4 regions of the Lacticaseibacillus sp. 22 genome follow, and region 3 is predicted to be linked to each of the others. Evidence: predicted binding sites of a transcription regulator. Region 3 holds the regulator's gene; each other region holds the start of a gene.
The links. Region 3 encodes LexA, which represses DNA repair genes until DNA is damaged. Its sites were predicted from a motif close to CNAACANNTGTTNG; they were not measured.
Positions count from the first base shown of each region.

Region 1: a site for LexA is predicted at 4,610-4,623, ahead of uvrC (excinuclease ABC subunit UvrC). Genes of this name have one in related genera too.
Region 2: a site for LexA is predicted at 1,967-1,980, ahead of recA (recombinase RecA). Genes of this name have one in related genera too.
Region 4: a site for LexA is predicted at 2,433-2,446, ahead of ACWP87_RS07970 (Y-family DNA polymerase). Genes of this name have one in related genera too.

Region 1 is NZ_JBVAYD010000001.1:108,415-115,834, forward strand. It holds gene clpX (ATP-dependent Clp protease ATP-binding subunit ClpX) at 1-634, shown strand, start outside; gene yihA (ribosome biogenesis GTP-binding protein YihA/YsxC) at 821-1,420, shown strand; gene ACWP87_RS00485 (nucleoside triphosphate pyrophosphohydrolase family protein) at 1,420-1,710, shown strand; gene ACWP87_RS00490 (SPJ_0845 family protein) at 1,839-2,000, opposite strand; gene ACWP87_RS00495 (ABC transporter substrate-binding protein/permease) at 2,240-3,697, shown strand; gene ACWP87_RS00500 (amino acid ABC transporter ATP-binding protein) at 3,687-4,433, shown strand; gene uvrC (excinuclease ABC subunit UvrC) at 4,638-6,446, shown strand; gene ACWP87_RS00510 (PTS fructose transporter subunit IIABC) at 6,687-7,420, opposite strand, start outside.
Region 2 is NZ_JBVAYD010000004.1:28,399-35,818, reverse strand. It holds gene ACWP87_RS03230 (hypothetical protein) at 193-519, shown strand; gene recA (recombinase RecA) at 725-1,912, opposite strand; gene ACWP87_RS03220 (DUF554 domain-containing protein) at 2,161-2,862, shown strand; gene ACWP87_RS03215 (DUF7679 family protein) at 2,925-3,398, opposite strand; gene ACWP87_RS03210 (fructose-specific PTS transporter subunit EIIC) at 4,240-6,222, opposite strand; gene pfkB (1-phosphofructokinase) at 6,226-7,155, opposite strand; gene ACWP87_RS03200 (MurR/RpiR family transcriptional regulator) at 7,304-7,420, shown strand, end outside.
Region 3 is NZ_JBVAYD010000002.1:91,104-98,523, forward strand. It holds gene ACWP87_RS01730 (hypothetical protein) at 18-977, shown strand; gene ACWP87_RS01735 (flavin reductase family protein) at 1,276-1,893, shown strand; gene ACWP87_RS01740 (AEC family transporter) at 1,915-2,862, shown strand; gene ACWP87_RS01745 (hypothetical protein) at 2,873-3,346, shown strand; gene lexA (transcriptional repressor LexA) at 3,467-4,093, opposite strand; gene ACWP87_RS01755 (hypothetical protein) at 4,777-4,971, opposite strand; gene ACWP87_RS01760 (AI-2E family transporter) at 5,417-6,583, shown strand; gene ACWP87_RS01765 (hypothetical protein) at 6,576-7,055, shown strand; gene ACWP87_RS01770 (hypothetical protein) at 7,129-7,420, opposite strand, start outside.
Region 4 is NZ_JBVAYD010000014.1:18,219-25,638, forward strand. It holds gene ACWP87_RS07950 (DUF898 family protein) at 1-2, shown strand, start outside; gene ACWP87_RS07955 (SGNH/GDSL hydrolase family protein) at 53-838, shown strand; gene ACWP87_RS07960 (zinc-ribbon domain-containing protein) at 842-2,026, shown strand; gene ACWP87_RS07965 (hypothetical protein) at 2,140-2,322, shown strand; gene ACWP87_RS07970 (Y-family DNA polymerase) at 2,472-3,779, shown strand; gene ACWP87_RS07975 (hypothetical protein) at 3,757-4,104, shown strand; gene ACWP87_RS07980 (hypothetical protein) at 4,295-4,798, opposite strand; gene ACWP87_RS07985 (ACT domain-containing protein) at 4,823-5,257, opposite strand; gene ACWP87_RS07990 (hypothetical protein) at 5,691-5,885, shown strand; gene ACWP87_RS07995 (GNAT family N-acetyltransferase) at 5,959-6,492, opposite strand; gene ACWP87_RS08000 (sensor histidine kinase) at 6,650-7,420, opposite strand, start outside.

The DNA of each region.
Region 1 (7,420 bases), on a different contig from region 3:
TCAGCAAGCTTTGTTGAAGATCTTGGAAGGTACGATTGCCAATGTTCCGCCACAGGGTGGACGTAAACATCCGCAACAGGAGTTTATCCAAATCGATACCACCAATATTCTCTTTATTGTCGGCGGTGCCTTTGACGGTATTGAAAATATTGTCAAGAACCGGATTGGCGAAAAGACGATTGGCTTTGGTACCGACTCCACCAATCAAGTGGATCCGGATAAGTCACTGATGCAGCAGATTATTCCGGAAGACCTCATGCAATTTGGAATTATTCCTGAGTTCATCGGCCGAATTCCGATTTTGGCAGCATTGGAGAAGCTCAACGAAAGCGACTTGGTTCGGATTTTAACCGAACCGAAGAATGCGTTGGTTAAGCAGTATCAGAAGTTGTTAAGTCTCGATGATACGGATCTTGAATTCACACCTAACGCATTGAAGGCCATTGCCCATCAAGCGATTGTACGTGACACTGGGGCGCGTGGCTTGCGCTCTATCATGGAAGCCATCATGCAAGACACCATGTTTGACTTACCTAGTCGCAGCGATGTCGACAAGGTAGTCGTCACAAAGTCTGCTGTTGAAGGCAAGGCTAAACCACAATTAGTGCTTACCAAGGGCCGTGAAGCCTCCTAAAGCAAGCAGGGTTTCAAAGAGCACCAGGTTGGATAACCTGGTGCTCTTTGTTTGGGCTCAACCATGAATAAAGATTTGTAAATTCCTGCTAGCGGCCCAGTCAGCTTTTAAAATATGCTAAACTATTGAAGGCAGTGGTGCTTGAGTGCCACTAAAAGAGATGAATAAAAAAGGAGGCCGTTTAAGATGGACGTCCATGATGTCAAACTGACAATCAGTGCGGTTGCGGCTGCGCAATATCCAGAAGATGGCCGTCCGGAGATCGCCTTTCTCGGACGCAGTAATGTTGGCAAATCTTCACTGATCAATAAGTTAATTAAGCGTAAGGCGATGGCTAGAACATCCAGCGTTCCGGGGAAAACCCAGACGCTTAATTTTTACGATCTTGATAGTCGCCTGTTTTTTGTTGACGTTCCCGGTTATGGGTATGCCAAGGTCAGCAAATCAGCTCGGGCAAAGTTTGCAGCGATGATCGAGACCTATCTTACGACGCGACAACCATTACGTGGGGTTGTCTTGCTGGTGGATAGTCGTCATGAGCCAACCGCCGACGATATCAGTATGTATCAATATTTAAAGTATTATCAGCTCAGGACTTTAGTGGTCGCCACGAAAATCGACAAAACGCCTAAAAGTAAACGGCTGCATGTTGTTAAGCAAATTAATCAACGGTTGGATTTAAACCAGACTGACACGGTTATTCCGTTTTCCGCAGTCACCGGTGAAGGCTATGATGCGATTTGGTCTTGGTTGAGTCAGACTTCGGGAGTGGGGGAAAATGAATAATGAACTTTAATGAATATCAACAGAAGGCTAACCGCACATTGGCTGGCAACGAACATGTGTTAACCAACTTATCGCTAGGCTTGGCAAGTGAAAGCGGCGAAGCAATTGACTTGATTAAAAAGTACACCTTTCAGGGTCAGGATTTAGATAAGGTTAAATTACAGCACGAATTAGGGGATGTGCTGTGGTATCTTTCTCAAATTGCATTGTGGGCTGACATTGACTTTGATGATGTTGCCGCTGGTAATATTAAGGCATTGGCAAAACGCTATCCGCAATCCAAAAAGTGAACTTAGCACCATTCAGAACATATTTAAACGCAGCTAATGATTTAGCGTCTAAAAAAGCGACCTCCGAAAAATTTTCGGCAGTCGCTTTTCTGTTTGCTTGAGTATGGAAATCAGCATAAATGGTTACTTTACTTTTTCGGCTTTTTAGCGCTATCTTTATCAGACTTTTTCGTCATCTTTTCGTGATGTTTTGGATCTGGCCCGGTAGCTTGTTCTTTATCGCTGGGAATGCTTGCGAATTTATCGAACATGTCGTTTAGGTTGGTTTGAGTGTTGATCTTAAGTGCCATGCACGGCCACCCCTTTCCTTGGAGAAAGTATAGCATCAACCAGCATTAGCGTCTAGACTGACAACCGGTTTTTCTAATGCCGATATTTGGCCAAAGGTTGATCTTGAAAACGATTTAAGAACTAGGCCGTGTTTTTCGATGATTTTACGAGTTAAAAAAAGAGTCACCAAAATATGAATATTTATTGCATAAAAATTGAATTACGTGTATAGTACATTCTTGTAATCAAGGAGGGTATTATGACGCATTTGAAACGTTGGTTAATCGCTTTGGTCGCAGTTTTTGCCGCAATTGTGACCTTAAATATGCAAACTGTCCAGGCAGATGACAGCCTGGCAAAGATTCAACAAAAAGGCACGATTGTGATGGGCACTAGCCCTGATTATGCACCATACGAGTTTTTGGTGAATAAAAATGGCAAGAATCAGGTTGTCGGCATGGATGTCGAAGTTGCCCGCAAAATTGCCAAGGATCTTGGGGTCAAGTTAGTCATCAAGCAGATGAATTTCAGCTCGTTGCTAGTGGCGCTGCAATCCGGCAAGGTTGATATGGTGCTGGCTGCCATGTCACCGACTAATGCTCGCCGCAAGTCAATTGATTTCTCCAAGACGTATTATAAATCGGGTCAGGATATTCTGATTAATAAGACGGATGCTAAGATTTACAAAGACCACAAGAGTTTTGCCAATAAGAAAGTCGGCGTTCAAAACGGTAGTCTGCAGGAGACCTTAGCAAAAACCCAAATGAAGTCCAGTACGACTTTAGGACTGACAAAAGTAACCGATTTGATTCTGGCGCTAAAAACCCACAAAGTCGCCGGGGTTGTCGCGGAAGGTGCGGTTGCTGAGGCCTATACGTCTAACGATGATAAATTGGTTGAAATTCCCGGTCATTTTAATCTGTCAAGTGACACGATGGGGACTGCTATCGGGTTTGCCAAAGGATCTGATTCTTTAGTCGCAGCGGCCAATAAGAGCTTAGCAGATATTAAACAAAAGAATTTAATCCCGCAATATCTGAAAACCGCTGGCAGTTACATGAAGACGAATACCGAAGATACCAGTATGCTGCACTATTGGACTTATTTCCTTAAAGGGGTTGAGTATACTTTACTCATCAGTGCGATTGGGGCGTTCTTTGGGGTCTTACTTGGTACGATCTTTGCTTTATTGCGGTTGAGTAAGCATCGATTGCCACATCTCATTGGGGTTGCCTACATCGAGTTCGTCCGTGGTACGCCGTTGATGATTCAGGTCATGTTTGTCTACTTCGGTATTGGCATTTTCATTGATATTCCAGCGCTAGTAGCAGGGTTGATCGCGGTATCGCTTAATTCAGCTGCATACGTTGCCGAGATTATCCGTAGTGGGATTGATAGCATCCCGATTGGTCAGACTGAAGCGGCCCGTTCGCTGGGCTTATCCGAGCGCCAAACGATGACCAGCGTTGTGTTACCGCAAGCCATCAAGAACATTTGGCCAGCGTTAGGAAACGAGTTTATCTCACTGATTAAGGAAAGTTCCATTGTTTCGATCATTGGGGTTACGGACTTGATCTATCAATTAACGGTGGTTCAAACCGCAACTTATAAAGGTGTTCAGCCGATTCTGATCGCAATGGTCTTATATTTTGTTTTGACATTCGGGCTATCCAAGCTCCTGAGTCACTTTGAAAGGAAGATGAATCATGCAGCATAAACCTTTGATCCAAATCAACCACTTGACCAAGAAGTTTGGCGATAATGTGGTCTTGAATGATATTAGCGAAACGATTGACCAAGGCGATGTGATTGTCGTGATCGGTGCGTCAGGTGGCGGGAAAAGTACCTTCCTGCGCAGTTTAAATCTGTTGAACCGTCCAACTGCAGGCGAAATCCTTTTTGAAGGAACAAACCTGGTTGATCTTAGCGAAAAGCAGTTGGATAATGTCCGGGAGAAAATGGGGATGGTGTTCCAGAGCTTCAATCTTTTTCCGAATATGACGGTTCTAGAAAACATCAAGCTGGCGCCGTTAAAAGTCAAAACGGTGACGGATGAAGAAGCAACCAAAACAGCCAAGGAACTGTTGGAACAAGTTGGCTTGGCGGAAAAAGCCGATGCCTATCCTGCTAGCCTCTCCGGTGGTCAACAACAGCGGGTGGCGATTGCCCGCGCGCTGGCGATGCACCCTGATGTGATGCTCTTTGACGAACCAACGAGTGCATTGGATCCGGAAATGGTTGGTGAAGTTTTGAAGGTCATGCAGGATCTTGCCAAAACCGGAATGACGATGGTCGTGGTGACGCACGAAATGGGATTTGCCCGCAGTGTGGCCGACCAAGTCTGGTTTATGGATGGCGGGAAGATTCTTGAAAAAGGCACGCCTGAACAGCTTTTCGAACATCCTCAAGAAGAGCGGACACAAGACTTTCTTTCTAAGATTCTCGCACAATAATTTTCATCAAAGTACTTTGTCTGGCACATACTGGGCAAGGTGCTTTTTTTGTGAAATCGAGCTGGTGGGGTATCATGAGGTTTGAGGCAGAAGTACAGGCTAGATGTGACAAGCATGCTGGCATGTGTATAGGCTATCTGCTTGCAATCGTATTTTAGAATCTTTATAATGTTAGGCGAACATTTGTTTTATAAGGAGCTTACAATGGCATCTGCACACATTGAACATAAGTTATCGTTACTGCCGGATCTTCCTGGTAGCTACCAAATGAAAGACATCAACGGGAAGATTATTTATGTCGGCAAAGCCAAAAATCTCAAGAATCGGGTTCGATCCTACTTTAAGAGTTCGCATGACGGAAAAGTAGCGGCAATGGTGGCACAAGTGGCGGATTTTGACTACATTGTGACCTCTACGAATAAAGAGGCGTTCTTGCTTGAGATTACGTTGATTCAAAAGTACCAACCTTATTACAATATCAAGCTGAAAAAGGGGACTGGTTACCCTTATATCAAGATCACCAATGAACGCGACCCCAAGATTGAAATTACCGGGACGATTCGCAAAGACGGCGGCTACTATTTTGGCCCTTATCCCAATGTTTACGCTGCCCAGGAAACCATGCACTTTATTCAAAAAGTGTATCCACTACGCCGCTGTAACGGCTATCAGGGTCGCCCGTGTCTTTATTACCATATGGGGCAGTGTCTCGGCGCTTGTTTTCGCACCGTCCCGGAGAAGGAATATACCGATCAGATTGCGCGAATTAAACGCTTTTTGAACGGTAATGTCAGCAAGGCCAAGGCCAGTTTGACTGCCAAAATGGAGCGCGCGGCAAAGAATCTGCAATTTGAACGGGCAGCCGAGATTCGGGATCAACTTTATTACATTGAGCAAACGGTTGAGAAGCAAAAGATTATTTCGACGGATAATACCACGCGCGACTTGTTTAATTTTTATATGGATAAAGGCTGGATCAGCATTCAGGTCTTCTTTATTCGCCAGGCGCGATTGATGAAGCGTGAGTCGCGCTTGTTTCCGGTGGTCAATACGGCTAAAGAAGAGTTTGAATCTTTTATCTTACAATTCTACAGCCGGAAAAATAACGTTAAACCGCGTGAAGTATTGGTGCCTGCAGGGCTCGATAATAAGGTGCTAGCCGATATCCTTGAAGTACCGGTGCGCACACCCCAACGAGGCGAAAAACGCGAGCTGATGGCGCTAGCAGCCAAGAACAGCAAGATTAAACTGGAAGATAAGTTTCGGTTAATGGAATTAGATAATCGAACAACGGTAGGGGCGATGAAAGAGCTGATGGCAGCCTTAAAGTTACCGATGGGCCATGTAGTAGAAGCATTTGACCATAGTCATATCCAAGGTGCCGATCCGGTGTCTGCCATGGTTCAATTTGTCGATGGCCAACCTGCTAAAAACAATTATCGCAAATACAAGTTGGATGCGGACAAAACCCATAATGGTGCTGACGAAGCTGCCAATACGCGCGAAGTCATTCGCCGGCGATATACGCGGCTGCTAAAGGAACATGCGGCATTGCCGGACTTGATTCTGATGGACGGCGGTGAGATTGAAATGAACGCGGCTAAAGATGTCCTGGAAAATGAATTGAATCTCGATATTCCGGTTGCCGGAATGGTCAAGAACAATAAGCATAAGACGGCTGCCTTGCTATTCGGTCACGCCGACGAGATGATCAATCTGGATCCGAAGTCGCAGGGCTTCTACCTGTTGGAACGGATTCAGGATGAAGTGCACCGGTTTGCCATCACGTTCCATCGCCAGCTTCACGCCAAAAACTCGTTGGCATCGCGCCTTGAGGGAATTAAGGGCGTCGGACCCAAGACACGCTTAAAGTTGCTGCGTAAATTCAAGACCATCACAAAGATCAAAGAAGCACCATTGGAAGATATTCAGGAGCTAGGCATTTCAAAACGCGTCGCCCAGGCACTGAAGCTTTCGTTAACGGCAGATCCCACGCCGGCACGTCGGGTATAAATGATGCGGATAACGTGGTAATTTTTTAGAGCCGTTTTCAAGACAATGGAAAAAGCAGGTTCCAAAAGACAAACGTTGCCTTTTGATGCCTGCTTTTTTACAAGATTATTGAGAACCGAAAACCGAATTTAAAAAGCGTCATTCAAACGCACAAAAAAACTCGCAGCGCATTTTCAAAGCTGCGAGTTTTTAATTTAAGCCATGACCACTATCAAGTGACGCTTACAAGCTTATCTTGACTTAGCGATTCTCTTTAGCAACTGGACGCCAGAAGCCAAGAATCAGTGCGGCGATGATGGTCCCGATAATCAATGACATGATAAAGCCAAATTTCTGATCGGTTAGTAAGAGTGCAACGACACCGCCATGAGGAGCCGGAACATTAACGTGCCAGAGCTGAGTTAAACCACCGGCAATCGCAGAACCGATTACGGAGCTACCGATGATGTGCAATGGATCGGTGGCTGCAAACGGAATCGCACCTTCAGTAATGAACGTTAAACCAAGCGCATAGTTAGATAAGCCGGCATTGCGTTCCTGTAGGGTGAATTTCTTCGGGAAGAAAGTGGAAGCAACCGCGATAGCCAATGGTGGAATCATACCGCCGATCATAACGGCAGCCATCCAGCGACCATCTTTAAAGCCAGATGCTTGATAAACGCCAATTGCAAACGTATAGGCCGCTTTGTTGAAAGGACCACCCATATCGATACTCATCATGGCGGCTAGGATGACGCCAATGAGAATGGCATTGCCAGTACCTAAACCTTCAAGGAAGTTAATGAGTGCACCGTTGATCGCTGCAAAAATCGGGTTGATAATGAAGAACATTAACAGCCCCATAATCGCAAGACCGATGACCGGATAAAGGAGAATGGTCCGCATACCGTCTAATGAGCGCGGCATCTTAGCCAATGCTTTTTTAAGACCCACGATCATCCAGCCGGCAGCAAACCCGGCAACCAGACCGCCAA
Region 2 (7,420 bases), on a different contig from region 3:
CACTTGAACAGTCACCTTGAAAATTAGAACAATCCGAAGACAAAATGCTTTACGAGACCAATTTCCTAATATATGCTATAGCCAATTTCAGACAGCTATGCACATGGAGATTCTATAGTCCATTTTTCTATACCTCGTTTACTGACTTAAAAAGACTAGTAAACGGTCAATAGCAAAGAGAGGCGAATGATCATGGAAACATTGTATAAAGGCCAACCTGCTGATGTTTGGGAAATCACCAAAACAGGCGCTCAGCCAGACTGGGTAAAAGATGCATTTTCACAAAACTATCTTTATTGGTTGGATAATCGGGTTCGTATTCTCATGTGGGCGTTAACCCCACCTAACAAGAAGAATTTAAAGTTCGTTGCTAGCGGTTCACTTGGAGGTGGCGTTGATGCACTGGGTGTTTACGCATACGGAGATTCAGGTGACTTCTTGGATGCAACCAATCAACGCGTGGTATCTCGAGAAAGATTCTTCAAGCAATATCAAATTCTAAAATCCAACGAAGCATAACCAATTAAAGGCGCGTGTATTAACGTTTGTTGACATGACTGTATTATTGTTCTGTTGGTTCACCCGAATTCAAGATCCATGATAGGTGCAACCGTGATGAAAGTTTTTGTGAACAATCGCTTGGCTCTTTTCCTATCAAGCAAAAGCCGCAACCAGACTCACATCATGTGTAAGTCTGGTTGCGGCTAGTACGTTTACGCATATTTTAAACTAAACGGTCAACCCCGAAGCTGGATGGATCATCTTTCTTATCATCCGGCTTTTTGTCGGTTGTTGGTTTCTCTTCAGGCTTCTTGTCAGCCGTTGTTTTCTCGTCTTTAGCAGTATCCTTCTTTTCGTCCTCTTCTTTTGGCTTCGGTGCGGACTGCTCACGGATCTTGGCTTCGATTTCCTTGGATACTTCAGGATGCTCATCCAGATAATGAGACGCATTGACCAGACCTTGGCCGAGGCGTTCCTTACCATAGTTGTACCATGAGCCGGACTTGGTGATAACGTCCAGATCGTTGTCTTTATCAGTCGCTAAGTTGATCATGTCAGTATTGTGCTCGATCCCATGACCAAACGACATGGTGGTTTCAACGGTCTTAAACGGCGGTGCCACCTTATTCTTGGTCACTTTGAGCTTGCTGGCAAACCCAACAACATTCTTACCATCTTTAACCTGCTGGCCTTTGCGTACTTCAATGCGCACAGAAGCATAAAACTTCAGCGCCCGGCCGCCTGGGGTGACTTCCGGATTACCGAAAACAATGCCGACTTTTTCACGTAACTGGTTAATAAAGATGACCAACGTATTCGTATTGTTAATCGTGCCGGCCATCTTTCGCAGTGCCTGCGACATCAGCCGTGCTTGCAAGCCAACGTGACTATCACCAATTGCACCCTCGATTTCAGCCTTAGGCACCAGTGCGGCTACGGAGTCGATCACGACAACATCAACCGCGGCCGATTCAATCAGCATCTCGGCGATTTCCAATCCTTGTTCACCCGAGTTTGGTTGGGAAAGCAAAAGATCGTCAATGTTCACGCCTAACTCAGCAGCGTACTTTGGATCCATCGCATTTTCCGCGTCAATATAAGCTGCCTTGCCACCGGTTTTTTGTAATTCGGCAATCGTCTGCAGCGCAATCGTGGTTTTCCCACTACTTTCAGGTCCATAAATTTCAACGATCCGGCCCCGCGGTAAGCCACCGACACCAAGGGCGAGATCCAATGACAGAATCCCGGTTGAGACCACATCGATCTTCAACTCCGGTCGATCACCCATCTTCATGACCGCGCCTTCACCGAACGCCTTGGTAATCTTTTGCAGCGCCTTTTCTAATTCGGTCTCACGATCTGTGGCATCAGACTTCTTATTATCAGCTTTTGTGGTCGTTTTTTTCGCCATACTTGTCTCCTTAATGTCGTACATACTTCGCTCAAAATACACTAGTTACATTATCGAACACGCGTTTGTTTTTTGCAAGTCTTTTCCGTGATTGAAACGCCTTTTCTGCACTTTAAAACGGTTATAGTTCTATTTTACCTGAACCAGTCAACCAATTGGTAAAAACCTGCTGTTATTGATCGCCGTAAAACATGCTATGATAGTTCGGTTAAGAGCAACCAGCATATTGAAAAGGTGAGGGAAAATACATGATGTTCATGGGGTCAATCGTTAACGGCTTAACGATTATCGGCGGCAGTTTACTAGGGCTGATCCTGCACAATATCAGCGCCAATGCAAAGGACACGATTACGAAAAGTTTGGGTCTGGGTACCTTTGCGCTTGGCATTCAAATGGCGTTGCAGACCAAAAGCTTTATTGTGATCATCATCAGTCTGTGTCTCGGTGGCTTGCTGGGCGAATGGTTGCATATTGAAGACGGCATGAATCACCTCGGCCTCAAGTTACAGGAACGCTTTGCCCGCAACAACAGCCATTTTGCGGAAGGGTTCGTCACCGCGACTTTAATTGCCGTCATCGGTGCCATGAGCATCTTGGGGGCCATTCAAGCCGGCGTGTCCGGTGATAATGCGACCTTGTATACCAAGGCGGTTATGGATGGTTTCATGGCCATTATGATGACCGCCTCGCTAGGCATCGGCGTTTTATTTTCGGCCATCCCGGTGATTTTATATCAAGGAACCATCACCCTGTTAGCCAGCTTTCTTGTCCAGTTCATCCCCAAAACGTTGATGGCAACCTCACTTCGAGAAATTGGTGCCATTGGTGGGTTGATGATCCTTGGTATCGGCCTGAATCTCATGAGCATCACCAAAATCCGCATTTCCAACCTTTTGCCTGGTCTGGTTGTCTTAATTAGCATACTAACCGGCCAATATTTTCTATCATAGTCAGTCGCAACAAAAAGCAGGTCACCATGGCCTGCTTTTTGTCTGAACTTTTTGTTGCCATCTTAGAAGTTCGGCAGCAGTCGTTGTTTTCGACTCTGAAAGCGATGATACACCAACTTGCAGTGCCAATCGCGAACATTTGCCAAAAAATGCGAGTTGGCATCGTGATACCAATAACGCAAATCGTCTTTGATATACAAGCGATTCAACCACGCGTGATCGTGCCGCAAAAACGTAAAACTTTCTAACAAATCCTGTTCGCGCCAAACATCAGGCAACAAAAACTGACTGCGCGTAAAGCGTTTTAACTGACGGCTTGAATAATAGACGCGCTCAATGCGACCAATAAAGAAAGCCGTCTTCCCCTTGCCCACGTACGGTGCCATAGGTGCAACAATCAATCCCCCGCGTAACCGCTCAAACCAATCTGTTTGCGGACTTACTTTGATTGCATGCGTAATATCTTTGGGTAGCCGGAAGTCCAAAACCAAACCATCCGGGCGCCGTACCCGAGCCACAATATGCTGTTTCTTCACATTAACACCCCATCATCTTGGCCAATTTAGGCGACTTGAGCTGTTGGGAAGAGTTTACCACGAAATGTTCGGATTTGCATGAAGAACGTTTGTTTCGTTAAGTAACGTTCAGCCAAACTAACTTCTTAAGCAATTCCAAGCCGATTTGGAAAATGTGAACATAATCGCCATAAAGACATAATAAAATGTTGGATTTGCCTTCACAATTCATTCACACCCTGTCTGTAGTATAAGAAACATAGAAATGAGCCACCCACTCATTCCTAAACCCCAACCCAACTTTTTCATTTTTACTCCTCCAAAGTAGAAATCGTCGATCGTCCCCCAAACGATCAGACAACAAGCAGACCGCCCACCCAGCGGTCTGTTTTTGTGTGAGCGCGAGCAGGAGCGCTTAGCAATCGGAGTGTAAGTGGCCTCAAGCCTAAATGGCTGGGCTTTGGCCATTTAGGCTTGAGGTCCTTACACGTAGATTGCTGCGACTGCGAGCGCGTTATAGAAAGCAGAATAAGACTACTGAATTGCCCAAAAAAAAATACTTCTGTCCCTGCTGCAATTTTCCATCCATCAACACCGACTTTGGCCATTTAGGCTCAAGGTCCTTATGTGCAGATTGCTGCGACTGCGAGCGCGTTATAGAAAGCAGAATAAAACCACCGAATTGCCCAAAAAAGAATACCTCTTCCCCGTTGCAGTTTTCCATCCAAAAACTCCAACGTTGACCATTGCGACTAAAGCCCTTATATACAAATTACGTTTTAAACCACCAACCCTCCCCAAAAAGAAAAGCCTCCTGACACCATCGTCAGGAAGCCTTTCTTTTTTACCACAAACTCACACCTTACCGCTTAAACAATTCATACAATGCATCCGGCGTCTTCGCGTCCTGAAACGCCTTCACAAAATCCTCATGCGTCAGTAACTTCGCCGTACTCGACAGATATTTCAAGTGACTGCCACTATCATGTTCCGGAATCAGGAACGAAATCACCGCATTAACCGGCTTCCCGTCAAATGTTTGCCATTCGACTGGTTGCGCCAGATGTAACACGAGCATCGCTGAACGTTTAATCGTTGCATCTTGTGCGTGCGGGATGGCGATGCCTTTTTCCATCCCCGTTGAGCCTTCTTTTTCACGTGCCACATACTTGTTGAACACAGCATCGGCATCAGTTGCCAAGTCGTTTTTTACTGCCATATTAGCCAAATAATGCAGCACATCATCCCGCGTTTTGGCAGGAACATTGACTTCAATGTATTCTTTGTTCAAAATCTCGCTAGGGTCAAAAGTTTGCTGGGATTGATCCGCAGCCGGAGCCGGTTGATTGCGAGCTGATGAAACGGCCACGTGCGCAACCGGTTCGTCAGCGGCTGCCCCTTCTGTTGCCAAGGCAGTTTCAACCACACCGGCGTTGACACCACGTTTTTTGGCAGAGTGGCCGGCAATCATGGCCAAAAGCACACCGGATGCTGCTGCACCGACTAAAATCCAGGCAACCCATAGAACCGGCTTATTCACCAGTAGCAAAACAATGAATCCACCATGAGGCGCCGGCACCTGAATCCGGGACATATATGTCAAAACGGCAGCAATCGCGGAGCCAACCATGAACGCCGGAATATTCATTAACGGATTTTTCGCGGCGAATGGAATTGCCCCTTCTGTAATATGGGTTGAACCAAGCAACGCATTGACATAACCGGCGCTGCGTTCATCACGATTGTAGGCTTTGGGATTGAGTAATACCGAGATTGTGGTAGCCAGTGGCGGCGCAATGCAGGCTGCTGAAACGCCGGCCATGAAGAAATAATTGCCTTGTGCCAACAATGCCGTCCCAGTGAGATACGCCGCCTTATTGATTGGTCCACCAAAGTCAGCCGCACACATGACCCCGACAACAATGCCTAAAATAATTGGACTGGAACTTTCAAGCCCTTTTAACCACGCCATTAAACCGAGATTCAAGGCTTTCATCGGGGTATTGATGAGATACATAATCGATCCGGAAATGAAGACACCGAGTACCGGATATAGAAAAATGGCTTTTAATCCCCGAAATTCCTTGTCGGGCATGAAGGCGAACACTTTTTGCAACATTAAAATGACCAGTCCGGCCATGTAACCACCGACAATCGCGCCAAGAAAGCCGGATCCTTGACCGCCATTGTAAGCAATCATCCCAACCGCCATGCCGACGATTAAGCCAGAACGTTTGGCCACGGCTTCACCGATATAGGCCGCCAGCACTGGCACCATGAGTCCCATGGCTGCACTACCAACCGAATTCAACATGGCTGCGAACTGATTGTATTCAGCATTCTTAGGATCCGCCGAATAAATGCCCCAGAAAAATGAAATTGCGATCAACACACCACCGGCAACCACCAGCGGCAGCATGTGCGAAACCCCGTTCATTAAACTGGTGTAAATCTTGTTACCAATTCCGGCTGTACTGGTTTCAACGTTTTCATCCGCGCTAGCCTTGGCCGCACCGCCTTTAGGCATATAAACCGGCGCGCTGCTCAACGCCTCTTTAATCAGTTTATCCGGTTCGCGAATACCGGCTGCAACCGGCACATTAACCAGCGGCTTGCCGGCAAAACGATCCGCGTCAACGTCAATATCAGAAGCAATGACAACGCCTTTTGCCCCATCAATTTCTCCTTGCGTCAGTGGATCATCGACACCGGTTTGACCGTGTGTTTCGACTTTAATGGTCAAACCCATTTTCTTAGCCGCTTGCTCTAACGCCTCTTGTGCCATATAAGTATGGGCAATCCCCGTCGCACAACCGGTCGCAGCAATTAAATCATACTTTGCCATCAGCTAACCCTCCAGTTTCTTAATCTTAATTTGCGTCAACAATTCATCCGTCTCAGTAAAATCCGTAATCCATGCGCGCCGGGCCGTATCACTGCCCGCCGCAATCGCCAATTTCAGCGTGTCCGCTAGATCCTGCTTTTGATAAAGACCCGCTAAAAAGGTTCCCAGCATCGTGTCACCGGCACCGGCCGTATTTAACACGTCAATCTTTGGCGCGTTTCCGACCAGCGTCACATCCTGATTCATAAACAAGGCTCCCGCCGCACCGAGTGAAACCAACACATTTTGAGCCCCAGCCGCTAATGCTTTGTGGCCTAACTTCACCATCGTTGCCAAATCGGCTTCTCCGGATTGGTTAAACCAACTCATCAACTCCGCATCATTCGGCTTCACCAATAATGGTTGATAGGCCAAGGCTTTAACGGCTTCCGGATACGAACTGTCGATGATCAACGCGAAGCCATTTTCCTGGCTCAGTTTTCCAAGTTGCAACAAAAAGCTCGGCTCAATGCCGCGTGCAAAACTCCCGGAAACACAAAGCCAATCGTCAGCACCCAGAGTGGTCAGTTGTTGGTATAATTGTTTTAATGTTTCGGCGCTAATCTCCGGCCCGGGATTCACTAATTTATACTCGGCATTGTCACTGACAACGCGGGTGAACACATTAATCCGCGTGAAACCGGCATCCTTATAAAAATAATTGCGAATGCCTTGCTCAGTCAGAAAATCCGCAATGTAATCAAGGGTAAAGCCGCCGCCAACCCCAAGCGCAACGTTATCAACCCCGCGCCGCTTCAAGATGCAGCTCACATTCACGCCTTTACCATTTGCCTGAATGTCATAACTATCCGTTCGATTCACCGTATTCGGCGCCATGGTCTGAGTTTTAATAAAAAGATCAATTGCTGGATTTAACGTCAAGGTATAAATCACATTAAGCGCTCCTTCATGTCGTTTCTTTTACTTATCACCATGTTAACCGCTTTCAACCGAAAAGAGTTTTCTGTTTTCAGTCGTTTTCCGGATTAAGCGAAAATGCTTTTCATCTGCATCAACCCCACTAAACAAGGAGGCCAACCTCATGGCTACACTCAGTCCCACAGAGGCTTATCTTTGGGATTACATCGAGAATCACCAACAAACCGTCGTCAACTTGTCCATCACCCAGCTAAGCGTCGCCGCCAACGTCTCACCGGCA
Region 3 (7,420 bases):
ATCTCAGGAGGCAATCCATGCGACGTGAACGTATTCGCCGGAATCGCAGAACGCTTTACCTCACACTAGCCGGAATCGGCGCGATTATTCTGTTTATCGGTGTCTTCATCTGGCTAGTGCTTCGGGGAGCCAAGGTTCAAGGACCCGTCGCTTCCTCTTCAAGCAGTAGCGCATCATCCACCTCGGCAGTCACCCAGTCTTTTAAAAGCGGGACTTATACCGCTACTGGCGATGTCACGGACGAAAACGGTGTTCATCACGATCTTACTGTTTATGTGAAATTAACGACTGCCAAAACCTACACCCGCCTGCTCATCATTGACGCGCATAATCAGCCACAAGTCATTAATGATACCGGTAGTATTAAACAGAAAAAAGGTAAGTTGACGCTTGTATCCGATCACGCCAATGTCTACACTTACACGACGACCACGACATACAAGCACAAGCAGGCATCAACTGTTGATGAATATTCAGCCAAGGACGCATCTGGCACCGTGCTGAGTTACACAACTGCCTTGAAGAAAGAGTTCAACAATACCATCTCGTTGAAGGGTAAAACGCCTCATAATTATCACTATTTAACAACTAGTTTGCCTCTACAACGTTCTAAGAAAAAGCTTGTCAGTCTAGCAGATTTTAAAACCTCGCAGACTGCTTCAAGCATTTCTTCAAGTTCAGTCATCAGCTCGGTACCGTCATCAACAAACTCCCAAACTAGTCATTCTGTTTCCTCAACTGTTTCCACTGAACCACCATCTTCTGCCGCCCCTAGTGTCGAAAGTCAGCATAGCCAAAGCGGCGCGTCAGGTAGCAATCCGGCTCAAACTGGCGGTCAGGGTACGCAGACTGGCGACGATTCCGAAAAGCCTGGTAGCGATCAAAATAACCAGCCGCCAGCCAGTTCGTCTAGCAGTCAGTCACCATCTCCGACTGATCCCGGATCAAATTCTGCTACTGATACCAGTCCCCATTAATCAATCGGTCCTCCGATGCCTATACGGCGATGTTTGCGATCTCAATCGCCAAACATCGCTTTTTTGTTCGCGCTAAGTCTCACTGGGTGATGCCTTACGTTTGGCTATTAAGCTCGACTGCCGCTGTGCCCTGACAACTTTGAACAAACTAGTGAGTGCTTGAGAATGCCAAACGAGCTTGTCCTTTTGACGCCATTCGTTCCCTGCGCTACACTTGCAGTCGTGACGTACTTTTGGGCTACACCAGCTTCTATTGCAAGGTCTCACCATCGGATTTGTTATGTACTGGAGGTCTACGATGATTAACCTATCTGCCAGCGAACTTTCACCGCATGAACAATACAAGCTTTTGTCCGGCAGCATCATCCCACGGCCAATCGCTTGGATTACCACCCAGAATACAGCAGGTCTCATTAATATAGCACCATTTTCGTTTACAACTGGGATTTCCAATCAGTTGCCGTTGTTATCGGTTGCGATTTTGCGCGAACGCCAAGTGCCAAAAGATACTGCGGCCAACCTCCTTGCTCGCCATGAAGCGGTTGTGCACATGGTTAGCACTGATCTTACCAAGGCGATGAATCAAACCGCAGCAAGGCTGGCTCCTGATCAAAGTGAATTAACGCTGATTGATTTACCATTGATTCCCAGCACGGAGATTCAGGTGCCGGGTTTACAAGCTGCTCGCATTCGCTTTGAAACCATTCTTTACCAATATGTCCCCATTCGTGATGCGGCGGGAATCATCATGACGGATCTCTTTATTCTAGAAATCCGTCAATTTCATTTTGCAGAAACCGTGCTTGATTTACCGACACTGCATGTGAATACAACCGCCTTGGCCCCCATCGCACGGCTTGCCGGTCCCAACTACGCCGAATTGGGACGAACGTTTACATTGCGGCGACCAAAATAATTTATAAGGAAGTGGCGGTATTTGACAGCATTTATCTCAAGCGTTTTTGGCGTTTTCGAAATTCTCATTCTCATCATCATCGGCTACTTTCTAACGGCGCGCGGTTGGTTTAACAGCCACTCTAGCAAGGTCATCGCCAAGGTGGTAACCCAAGTTGCATTGCCCGCTTATATGATTGTCACCATCTCATCGAAGTTCACTGCCGGCATGCTTTTGCGCTTGCTACCGGATTTGTTCTTCCCGGTGTTATCCATGATGATCCTTTTCGCCTTGTCATTTCTGGTTTGTTACTTGTTGAAAGTACCGAAGTCGCGAAAAGGCACCTTTAAGTCCATGTTCTTCAATTCCAACACGGTTTTTATTGGTTTACCGGTGAATTTGGCACTGTTTGGTCCTCGCAGCCTTCCTTACGTCCTCGTTTATTACATGGCCAATACCACTATTTTTTGGACAATCGGGGTTTATCTTATCCAAGGTGATGGGCCCAAACCGGCACGCTTTGATTTAAAAAAGGCGCTCGGCAAGGTTTTCTCACCTCCGTTATTAGGCTTCATGTTCGGGATTGTGCTCGTCTTATTGAACATCAAGCTCCCGGAGTTTCTAATGGCGGATCTGACATATGTTGGTGACTTAACGGTACCCGGATCCATGTTTTTTATCGGCATTGCCTTGCATACGGCCGGCTGGCGGCAGTTGCGGCTCAGCAAGGAAGCATGGGGCATCTTTAGTGGCCGCTTTCTTTTTGCGCCGCTACTCATGACCGCATTGGTTGCTTTTGCTCCGGTTCCGACCTTGATGAAACAAATCTTTATTCTCCAGTCCTGCATGCCGGTCATGACCAATGCACCGGTTGTGGCCAAACTCTATGACGCCGATGCTGACTACGCTGCCATCATGGTCACAGAAACCACCTTGCTATCAATGATCGTGATTCCTATCGTTATGACCTGCATCCAATTTATTCACTAGGAGCTCGGAAATGAAAAAGCTGATATGTCTTACCATCTTAATCTTGCTAAGCGGCTGCTCTTCCACAACCCCGACAGGCAAGTCTACATCCAAACAGCCAGCGACCAGCACCGTCACCAGCCACGTCAAGCCCACTAAAAAGACCGTTCCCAAAGCCACTTTGAGTACACTTGTCGGCCACGCGTTCGTCCAAGTCGATAATCGCAAAAAGGCCATCCGGATCACTTCCTCAACCAGCGGCTACTATCTTGAAACCTTATCCAACCAAGGCGGCGTCTTTGAAAGTACCGATCAGGGAATTTTTGCCGCTCAGCTTACATTAAAAAGTCGAGTTTTCACCTTCACGGGTAAAGCGCAGCCACAAGCGGCCAGTTCTACTTTGCAATTCCAGCTCACCAAAAAAGGTCAACTCAAGCAACTTCCAAATGGACCCGTTTACAAAAAGGTGCCGCAAGACGACCTTGATCGCCTCGCCCAACCTTGATATTTGCAACGTTGACATCAGGGTACATAATCAAAAAGACATTTACCACCACTTCGATAAAGTAGCTGGTAAATGTCTTTTTGATGTGAGGGCGATTCGTCCTACTGAATTATGAGCTGATTACACAAGCGCCGGCCGATATAAACTAACGACAATTCCGAGAATCGTGACACTTGGGAAGTACATATCATCCATATCATCATTTTCCGGATGCAGACGAACGCCATGCTTTTCTTTGTAAAAGCGTTTAACCGTTGCCTCATCCTCTTCGGTCATCGCAACGACAATCTGGCCATTTTCGGCATCATTTTGTTTCTTGACAATAATCTGATCGCCGTCTAAAATGCCGATCTTAATCATCGAACTGCCTTGGACCCGAAGCATAAACAATTCATCGGCGGAATACGGAAGATCGTCAGGGACAGGAAAATAATCATCAATATTTTCAATCGCCGTAATGGGAACCCCTGCGGCAACCGTTCCGACAATCGGGATTCCTTGTGCCTGAACCCCAATAAAATCAAGCCCTGCTGCCGTGACTTCAATGGTCCGCGGTTTAGACGGATCTTTGGCAATCAAGCCAGCCGCCAGCAACTTCTCCAAGTAAGCCGCGACCGTACTGGAAGAGCTGAGTCCGACTGATTTACCGATTTCGCGAACCGTGGGCGGGTACCCATGATCCTCGATCGCTTCATAGATTGTTTGTAAAATCTGTTTCCAACGTTTCTGACTTGCTTGTGTTGGCATCCGCTCACCGCCTCGTTCTCTTTTGTTACACTCAGCATACCAATACGAACGGACGTTTGCAATTGTTTTTGCTGTTTCATTTGAAAAAACTGTCGTTAGGCGCAACAAAATATCTTTTTTGTCTCAATATTAAGACCATTAACACTTTTTATCTGTGTATGGACCGCGCTCCCCAGCGCAGAGACGTGCGGGTAAGGACCTTGGTCGCAATGGCCAAAGACCGGCATTACGCCGAAGCCCGCTTACACTTCGGTCCCTTACCGCGCCGGCTCGCGCTCACAAAACAATCTAAGACATAATTCGATCTCAGGATGTGATGCCCACTAAAATCCGAATACTATAGCTGAGAAAGTAAATAAAGTAGTTCTGGGCCGTGCCAAACTCCGCAGTCTCCGGCCGGATGGGGTGGCGACGCGAAGCTAGAGCGGAGACGGCGCTTGGAGCCTGCAAGACCGGCAGTCTCCAAGTCGCCTAACAACATCAGCGACAAAGCCCGGTCGCTGTGTTGTTCCACGGCTGAGCCCCATCCGACCTACGACTGCTCCGCTTTGGCACTGGAATCGTTAAAGCTCATTTATACTAATACGGAAAAGCAAAAAAGCGTACTATTTCTTGTAAAAACCTGAAATAGTACGCTTCTATTTTGAAGCTGTGAATTATGACTCAGCCTCTCGTTTCATCAATTAATTATGCAATAATGGCATCTTATGCATCTGACGCCGATCACATCTGCTCTTGATGACTGCATAGAAGAAGCTTAAGAAAATATCTAGAGCCATCAACAAGATGCCGGCCGTCGCATAGTTGCTAAACAATAGCAACGTTGCGACCAGGGTCAGAGTTATTAATGTCCATTTAGCGCCCCGAAGTATGCTCATATGGGGTCACTCCTCTCCGTATCGGATGAACCGACATTGACTCACCGTTTTGGTTGTGACTTTATCATACCTGATTTTTTTGATTTGTAAAGCTTTTGTATATGTAAAATTTACATTAAGTGCCTTTGTTTAGGCTTTTATAATATTTGTAACGATTTCAGCGTGTTTTTGTAAATTTTATGTAACGACTGCAATTACACGTTCTTGACATTTCACGGAACCCATCCTCGAAAAATGCTACTCAGTCGAGTATCATTGTTATACAAGGTGTACTTGATTTTTGTGCTTAAAATCAGCGCTAAAGTGACGGCTTCAGCTGTCGGTTACTGACAAGGTTAACTTGCCAGCCCTACGTTTGTTTTGTAAGGGCTTTTGTGACTGTCTGACCGCTTTGGCGTGCTGTGACCGGAATATAACCTTTACCGTTATTAGAGGAGGATCGCCTTTGAAACGTACCGACTCGTGGCTCTATCGCCGCTTTGTTAATAGTAAGTTCATGATTCTGCTAGTTGATTTGCTTTTGGCCCTGCTAGTCATTTTTGTCTTTACCAAAATTGCTTGGGTCTTTCAACCAGTCGTTGATTTTCTAGGGATTATTGCGCCGCCATTTATTTTTGCCGGCATTCTCTTCTATCTCACCGTTCCGATTATCAACCGCCTTGAAAAAGCCGGGTTGCATCGGGGCTTGGCAATCGGATTGCTGTTCATTGTTTTGATTAGCCTGCTGGTCTGGGGCTTATTACGGTTTATCCCTGCTGTCAGCAATCAAATCACCAGTATCGTTGATTCCGCGCCGCAAATATTTACCGAAATCGGCAAATGGTTAGACGATTTAAATGACAAACAGAACATCCTGTCGCAACATGATCTCAACGAAATTGCCAATGAAGTCCAGACTTTCTTCACGGGTAAACAAGGTGCCTTTGTGACTGGTACCATTTCACAGCTGCAGAATCTGATTGGCATTGTCGGCAATGTGGTCGTCACAATTTCCACTGCGCCCATCATCCTCTTCTTTATGCTAAAAGATGGCGATAAGTTCACGCCGATGATCTTGCAGATTGTGCCAACAAAACTGCGCCGCTCGGTTAAGCAAATGCTCCATGAAATGAATGAAAAAGTCGGTTCATACGTGCAAGGTCAGATCACGGTTGCATTATGCGTTGCGGTGATGTTCATGATCGGCTATTCGGTTATCGGGTTGCGTTATGGTTTGATTTTCGGCTTGTTGGCTTGCCCGTTGAATCTGATTCCTTATTTCGGCTCGGCCCTTGCGATGATCCCACCGCTAATCATGGGCGCGTTGACTTCTCCACGCATGATTCTCGCCGTGATTGTCGTCTTCTTTATTGAATGGTTGATCGAAACGCAACTGATTTCGCCGCTGGTTATGGGCAGCAAACTTGAACTTCATCCCATTACCATCGTGGTTGTCCTGCTCACAGCCGGCAATCTCTTTGGCTTGGTCGGGGTCATTCTCGGCATCCCAGGTTTTGCCGTTTTGAAAATTGTCGTCACGCGATTCTTTAGCTGGTATCAGCAGGTTTCTGGTTTGTACGAATCAGATCACCCCACAGATGAAGTTGACCAAAAAGGAGTACCTCATGAATAGTTTTAATGTGTTATTGATCGGACTGGACATCGTTTTAATTGGCCTAGCTGGCTACTATCTTTTTTGGCAAAGTAAGATTCAATTTACTTCCCGATATGCAGTGTCTCAGCTTATCTGGGCCGTGCTGCTTGGCTTTTGGTTTATGACAACCAGAGTTAACAACATGCCGTATATTATTTTCATCTCGATCTTTTTGGTGTTATCCATTATGGCAGGGACTGGCGGACTGGCCCCTACTCGCCTGATCGCCAACGGTTTACTGGCGCGCGTGATTCCATACACGCACATGTCCAGTATCACCTTGACACCGGTAAGCCTTCCAAATGGCCAAGAATGGGTTGTTGCCGTATTTGCCCTTAGCAAACGGCGGATGGTCCGCCTGACGTTTCAGGCCAGTCTTCAAAACCTGTTAACCGAACTGTCAAAAGTACTGCCAAAAACGGTTCCTGTAACCGTCCAGCGTATGAACTAGCACGCATACGTAAAAGCAAAAAAGCTCCCCGAATGAATTCTTCGGAGAGCTTTTTTGCTAGTCGTCATTAACACTATTCATCGATCTTTCGAATAGCCAGGAGCGCAACCAATACCACGGCCAGGCCAGCACCCGTCACCAGCATCTGCCACGGCGCGGTGACATCCAGGAAGTAATAATCAATCAGCGCCAGCATTAACCCGGCGAACAAAAGATCAATCCAGAAACGTCGCCACCGAGTCCTGGCTGCAGCATCTAACAATAAGACGATACCAATCAAGGCGGATAATACAATGCCAAAACTAATTGTCGCAATTGTCCCGATCGTATCAGCCGGTCGCATCGTGTACCACGCGAAAAATGCA
Region 4 (7,420 bases), on a different contig from region 3:
AAAGACTATTTATAACCAGCATGTCATCAGTCGATTCAAGAAAGGTATTGGGATGAAAAAGATTTGGTTGGGATTGGGTGTTTTACTATTGTTAGTAGCGGCCGGCTGTGGGGTTTCGCGGCAAGCTGCTAAATCAACAAGCCACCCCTCTGCATCGGCTCGCAGTCGTCAGGCCAGCGCCGCTTCAACGCCGCCGCGCCCGACTCGATTAGCACGATTGAAGGCCAAAAGCAAAGCACAACTGGTTTATGCTCCTTTTGGCGACAGTCTTTCCGTTGGCCTTTTTGCCGATAAAAAAGCCACTCGTTTTACGTCGCTTTTTGCCCGGCAGCTGGCCCGATTAACCGGAAAAACCGTCACCGAAGCCGGCATTGCGGAAGTGGGAAAAACGGCTACTAACTTGGGCGTCCCCGCTTTACCGCAACTCGTTGCCCAGCATCCGGATGTGATCACTATTGAGTTTGGCACCAATGACGCTGTCGGTGGCGCAACCTCAACTGCGCTCGCTGCCTATCAACAAGCACTGACAACCATTGTCACCACGTTGCAAAAAGAAACCTCGGCACAACTGATCCTCATGACAACCTGGTCACCAAATCAAGGGCCCTACGTTAATGCCGACTTGAAATTCGATGCCGTTGTTAAAGCAGTGGGCCAAACCTACCAGGTACCGGTCGTTGACTTGGCAACCATCTGGCAAGGTCATGATGATGTCACCGGACCGGCTGGCACTGTCATTCCGGATTTCACTGCCAATGGCCCCCGGGATACGTTCCACCCTAATCAACGCGGCCATGATCAAATTGCTGCTCAACTCATTAAAACTTTGGAGGAATGATACATGCAAACACCGTTAAAATTCTGTCCTAACTGTGGGCAACCGATTAAACCGAACGATGACTTTTGCCCAAACTGCGGCTTTGATTTACGGTCAGCCCGCCTGCAAGCGCAGCAAACAAGCGAAAACGAAGCGTCCACGCCGCAACCGCCAACGACCCCTGCATCAACAACTGCAGCAGCCCCAGCGCCAACCCGACATACGCCGCACTCACATCGGCGCTGGCCATGGATTGTCGGCATTGTCGTCATCTTAATAGCCGGTTGTGCCTATTTAGCCGGCGCCGCCTATTATAGTCAAGACCGGCAAGTTGCCGAGCTTGCCGAAGAAATGACAAGCGGCGATGCTGATGATATGGCAGAAGTTGCCGTTGCCAGCGATGGAACGCCTTTGCATGAAGATGACCTCAAACCACTGGCCCAACTCATTGAGGATCGCCATTATCGCAGCCTTTTAAATACCTTGATTCGGGCTAAGTCCACTAGCGGTATGGTTCAGGTAGTCAAACAAGGTCAGGAAATGTTGTTTTTCCCGAAGTATAAAGTCAAGCTTGGAACCACCGCGGTAACCGTGAAGACTAACCTTAAAAACGCAGCGTTAACGCTGAATCAAACGCCGGTGCAAGCTGCCAATCATAATGGTCAATACACGATCGCCAATCAACTTCCGGGACGCTATACCCTTAAGCTTAGCGGTACGCATGACGGTGCAACTAAAGATTTCACCCGCGACGTGATCGTTCCCCTGAAAGGCCAAGCCGCTGCACTCACTTTAGACGCAGCAGCTGCCTCGTCCAACACCGCCTCTTCATCGTCACAGGCTTCACAAACAAGTCGTGACACTGATGACGACGATGATGATGACTATGACGACAATGGCGTGACCAAAACCAACCGCACCTACCCATCTGACACCTCAAAACGCAACGATAATCACTCAATCAGCGGTATTGTTGGCCGATGGGAATCCGGCGATCGGGCAACGTTCAATTTCAATAGCGATGGCACATACACAGCAACTAACAACAACACCCCAAGCAACGGTACTTGGGAGGTCGTTTACCGCGATGATAATATTTTAAACATCAAATTCACGAAACCAGATGGCACCAGCGTGGTTGAACCATTTGCACTCGATGATGGCGACTTAATCGAAACCAACCTCAAGATCAAATGGGAGCGTGATTGATTCACCGTTTCGATCATGCTGAACGACGGTGTTGCCTGCAGCTTAACTTGGCTATTAAGTTCATGGTGCTATACTAATGGCAGAAGTTAACATTCAATAGCAGGAGGCGAAGTATGATGTTATCGGAAAAATGGCGGCCTTTAATCGTTACTTTGAGTGTTATCGCAGCAATCTTTACCGCCTTATTCGTTTTAGCATTCGTTACCCACGGCTGGACAGCCATTGCCCCTGATACCATGATGCACGGTTTTACATCTTGGGCTTCATCCTGGCATATGGGTGGCTGCATGCGTTAGTCAGTTAATAGTTTCAACCAATAAACTTTTGATCCACGGTGTCTTTTTCCAGGCAGCGTGGATTTTTTATTTGTGCATTGTCAACGTAAGCAGAAAATAACTTGCCTTTGCAAACATACGTTCGTATAATAGCTACAGAGGTGATTGATATGCGCTATGACTATTCGCATGAACCGCATCGCGTCATTTTTTTGATCGACAACAAGTCCTTCTATGCATCGGTTGAAAGCATCGAGCGTGGACTTGATCCACTCAAAACCGTTCTCGTGGTGATGTCCGAACAGGAAAATACGAACGGCGGTTTAATTTTAGCCACGTCGCCAATGGCCAAAAAAATGTATGGTCTCAAGAGTAACGTCAGCCGGCAACGCGATTTACCTAATGAACCACATTTAATTGTCGTGCCTCCGCGTATGAACCTTTACATTAAGAAGAATCTGGCTATCAATGACATTTTTCGTCAGTTCGTTGCCGATGAAGATTTATGGCCATACTCGATTGACGAATCCATTCTCGATTTAACCCATACTTGGCGACTTTTTGGCAAGACACCACGCGCCGTTGCCAAGTTAATTCAGGCAACGGTTCACCAACAGCTCGGTTTACGCACCACTGTCGGTATGGGTGAGAATCCAGTCCAGGCCAAGATAGCACTGGATGTATACGCCAAGTACAATTCCGATTTACTCGGCGAAATTACATATGCAACCGTGCCTGAAACTATCTGGCGAATCAAGAATATGACGGATGTCTGGAGCATCGGTCACCGTACCGCCGCACATCTAGCACGAATGGGCATCACAAGTATGTATGAACTTGCTCACGCCAATCCGTACGCCTTAAAACAAGAGCTGGGCATTCTTGGCACGCAGCTTTTTGCGACCGCATGGGGCATTGATCGCACCAAGATTAGTCAGCGGATCGTCACGCGCCAGCCAAGTATCGGTAATTCTCAAGTGCTGCCACGCGATTATCGTAATCAGTTCGAAATCGAAATTGTGATTAAGGAAATCGGCGAACAAGTGGCCGCCCGCTTGCGTCATCACCGCAAACGGGCCGGTGAAATCACACTTGGAATTGGCTTTTCATACGCTGAGAGCCAAGCAGACGGTCGCACTGGGTTTTCACAAGCTAAACGAATGCTGCCAACAAATCGCGACTCAGATATCGTGACGACTTTACGCGAAATTTTTCGCGATAACTGGCATGGCGAAGTCGTTCGTAATGTGGCAGTCTACACCTCCCGCTTGGCCCCGGACACCGGCGAACAACTCAATTTTTTTGAACCGATCGATCAGCAAATCAAGGCAACAAACTTGGAACGAACGCTTGATGCGATCCGCAATCGATTCGGCTTTAAAGCACTCGTCTACGCCAAAAGCGCCATGCACGGCGGTACCGCCATTCAGCGCGCATCACTTGTAGGAGGCCATAATGGTGGCAATAGCTATGACTAACGATCTCAAGATTATCATGGAACGATTGACCCCGTTATTTAAACGGCGCCGGAAGACACGGTACTGGATTTCACTTGTCAACCAGACCTACACGCCGGCATTTAACTTCTTTTTTAACATCCAACCAAAAGATCAACGCCTGCGTTCCATCCCCTTGCACAGCCTGCACAACTATGATTTGGCGCAATTAGAGCTTTTTATCGGCTTACTGCGGCAACAGACCCGCCTAACCATTGAATTCATCGGTTTCGAGGAACTGCGCTGGCCGCGAACCAATCGGCTCATTCAACGACGCCCACGTGCAGACGAAACGTGGCCCAATTAAGCGATCCGACACTTTTTATCATGCCGATTGGTAACGGTACCAAGGTTTAGTGCTTCGTTTTACTGGACCCATTAGCTGAAAAAAGACCTTAGCGCAACTGAAATTGTTAAACGCTAAGGCCAATTTTTTAAACATGCTATTTCCGGTTTTGAGAACATCCCAAAACGGTGAACTTACCTTCGATTATTTGTTAATAAGCAATGGTATATGAATGACGTTTATCTAAGACAAAAGCCTCTGCCATCTCCGGACCGTGTTGCGCGAGAATCTGGTCTGCCAGATACGCTTGAAGATCTTCATGAAAATACGTCTCTAAACCAAAACTCCACGCTTGAAAAACATGTTTTCCCTGACGACGCCCAGCTTTGTAATTTTCATAAATAGCATGGTAGATCGCGCGCCCAGTTAAATGAACCCTCACCGGAAGGACTAAGCGTTCACCGCCGCGCTGAAATCGGGCATTAACTGTCCGGAAAGTCATAAATCGAATAATGAGCAGGACACTTGGAATCATAATGCCCAACCCTACCAATGCAACAAAAATAGTGCCCATTACAAAACCAACGGCACTGACTGCCAAAGCACCCGAAATAACAACGCTCAGGCCAATGACAAACAAAATCAATAATAGCGCCGGAAATAAAGCAACTCCGGCTACTAACACCCAGAGCAATAATTTAAATGCGATTTTCATAAAGCCTCCAAAAAAACATGCCGCTTATTCTACCGAAATCAGATGAACATCACTGACGCCGCGAATATCGCCAAGTTTGGTTACTAAATCATCAATGGTCCCTTGCAGTGCCGAAATATCAAATGAGATCACAACACTAGCCCAATTATGGATTGGAATATTCTGGTTAATCGTCACGATGCTGGCCTGTGCATGCGATATGACCGTCAAAACCTCTGACAAAATACCGCGATCGTGATGGAGCATTAATGAAATGACTGCCTTTCGCGATGCCATTTCATGATCAGGCAGGAAAACATAATCTTTGTACTTGTAATAGGTGCCGCGAGAAATACCAACTTGCTTAACTGCCTCGCTGACCTGTTTAACTTCACCATTTTGGAGTAAGGTTCGTGCGGCAATCACTTTGCCAACCACGTCTGGAAGAATTGAACTGTCAACAATATAAAACTGCTTCACGCAAAATCCCCCCAAAATAATTGACAGCCACCACACCTTACGAACTACCTGATAGCCGTTTGAATATGTTCATATTGTAACAGTCATTGTCACTTCTGCAAAGTAATCGTTAAACTGTAACCGACTTGACATGTTGTGATACCTAATAAACCCTGTTGTTTAAAAGATTTCGCCAGGCCATGAATCATCAACCGAATCAATCGTTAAATTGACACATATGCAACGATCATCACAGCAACTCACAGGTAAGGGCTTTAAACTCAAGGATTTTTGCAGTAGGCTGATGGTGACTTTTTATTAAGAAAATATGATGCTATTGACGGGCATAGAAACCTGCGTGTAAAGGTTGGAAAATTTCCACGCGTCAGGACTCCACACCTGCTAGTTTCGAAACACAATCAGTTAGTTAAGACCCAAAAAAGAAGGCTTTTAAATGAAGGCACGGCAACCCTATCATCTGTCATGGCAACTATTGACAGCAGTCATTATCATTGGTTTCGTCATCTTTGTAGAATACTGGCCACATGTCACTGACAACACACTAATGGGCGGTGCTTTGGTCAGTGGCGGCCTGTGTATCGGCACCTTACATAAGGCACATCAATCAGCCCACCACAAAGAAAAGTAATGTTTGAAGGCAACGACCAGCAAAATAAGCTGCAGAGTAACCTGCAACTTATCAACGGATTCAATTAATTTGTCTAGTTCGGCATTTTGGCAAGAAATGGGCGTGCATAATTGACTTTTCCGTGCACACTGGCTAGAACACCGGGCACGAGTTCCTTAATGAGATGATCTTCGGCAACGATTGAAAACGGCGGTTCAAGTTTGTAGGCGGCTGCTTTACGAAATCCGAACCGGCCGAAGAATTGACGATCACCAATCGCACTGACAAAATCACGGCGTAGATCGGTTGCCCGCATATCAAGCTCAGAGACAATGGCCATGCCTAAACCGCTCCCTTGATACGCCGGTGCGACTGCTAACGGCCAAAGTGCTACTCCGTTCATATGCGCATCCGGCGTAATCGTTGCCGCCGTCATGAGCCCATAGCCGACTAAATGTCCATCAATCATGGCAACGACTTCTAAAGCCGCTTCATAATCAGTGGTTCGCCTCAATTCTGCTACGAGCGCTGCTTCGTCATGATAGCCGCGTTTACTGGCGCTAAATGCGGTATGCAATAATGCGTCTACATCAGCAAAATCACTCTGCTGTATTCGTCGGATGGTCATAAGGGTCTCCTTTTTAGTGCTTATTTGTTTGCTTCACACTTCTTGAGGGGCGTTTGGGGATCGGCGCCCAATAAATGTGATTGCTTTTACCTATCAACAATCATATCACCGCCTGTTAACGCTTCACCATCCACCCGCATGTCCAGAAAAGCTACTGTTACTCGGACTTGGGATGGTCGTTTAATGCAGCGTCAGTGTTTTTGGCGGCACCGGCTGTCGATGACGTTGTGCTTGACGATGATTTTGTTGCTGGCTGTTTTTGTTTAGGTGCTGTCGCCTCATCCGGGAAGATTAAGGTGAAGGTCGTTCCTGAACCCAACTTGGAATCCACCTCAATTGTTCCGCCATGTAAGCCCATTAATTGATGAACAATGGCCATACCAAGTCCGGATTCGCCGTATTTCGTATTTTTGCGTGATGGGTCGGCTTTGTAATAGCGTTCCCAGATATTCTTCATTTGATCTTTGGACATGCCGATACCGGTATCACTGACGGTAAATTCGGTTTGGTGATACCCTAATTTACCGCCGATCGTAATCTGCCCGTTTTTGGTGAATTGAACCGCATTTTGGACAATGTTAAACAGAATCTGGACAAAACGATCATGGTCAGCGTAGGTCGGTAATTGGGCTGGCGCTTTAATCGTAATGGTATCGCCTGCTTCTTCGGCCTTTTGCGTTAGCTGCTCGGTAATGTTATCAAGATCTTTACGGGCATTAAACGTGTGCTTGCTTAAAAGAATCTGATTGGTGCGAATCTTTTCGTAATCAAGGTTTTCATTGACCAATCTAATCAGCCGATTCGTTTCATTGCGCATCAATTCGATACTTTTGCCTTTGCTTTCTTCAGGGATCGCATCGTAAGCCAACCCTTCCAACAAACCATTAATCGTTGTCAGCGGGGTGCGCATTTCATGTGCTGCATCCGC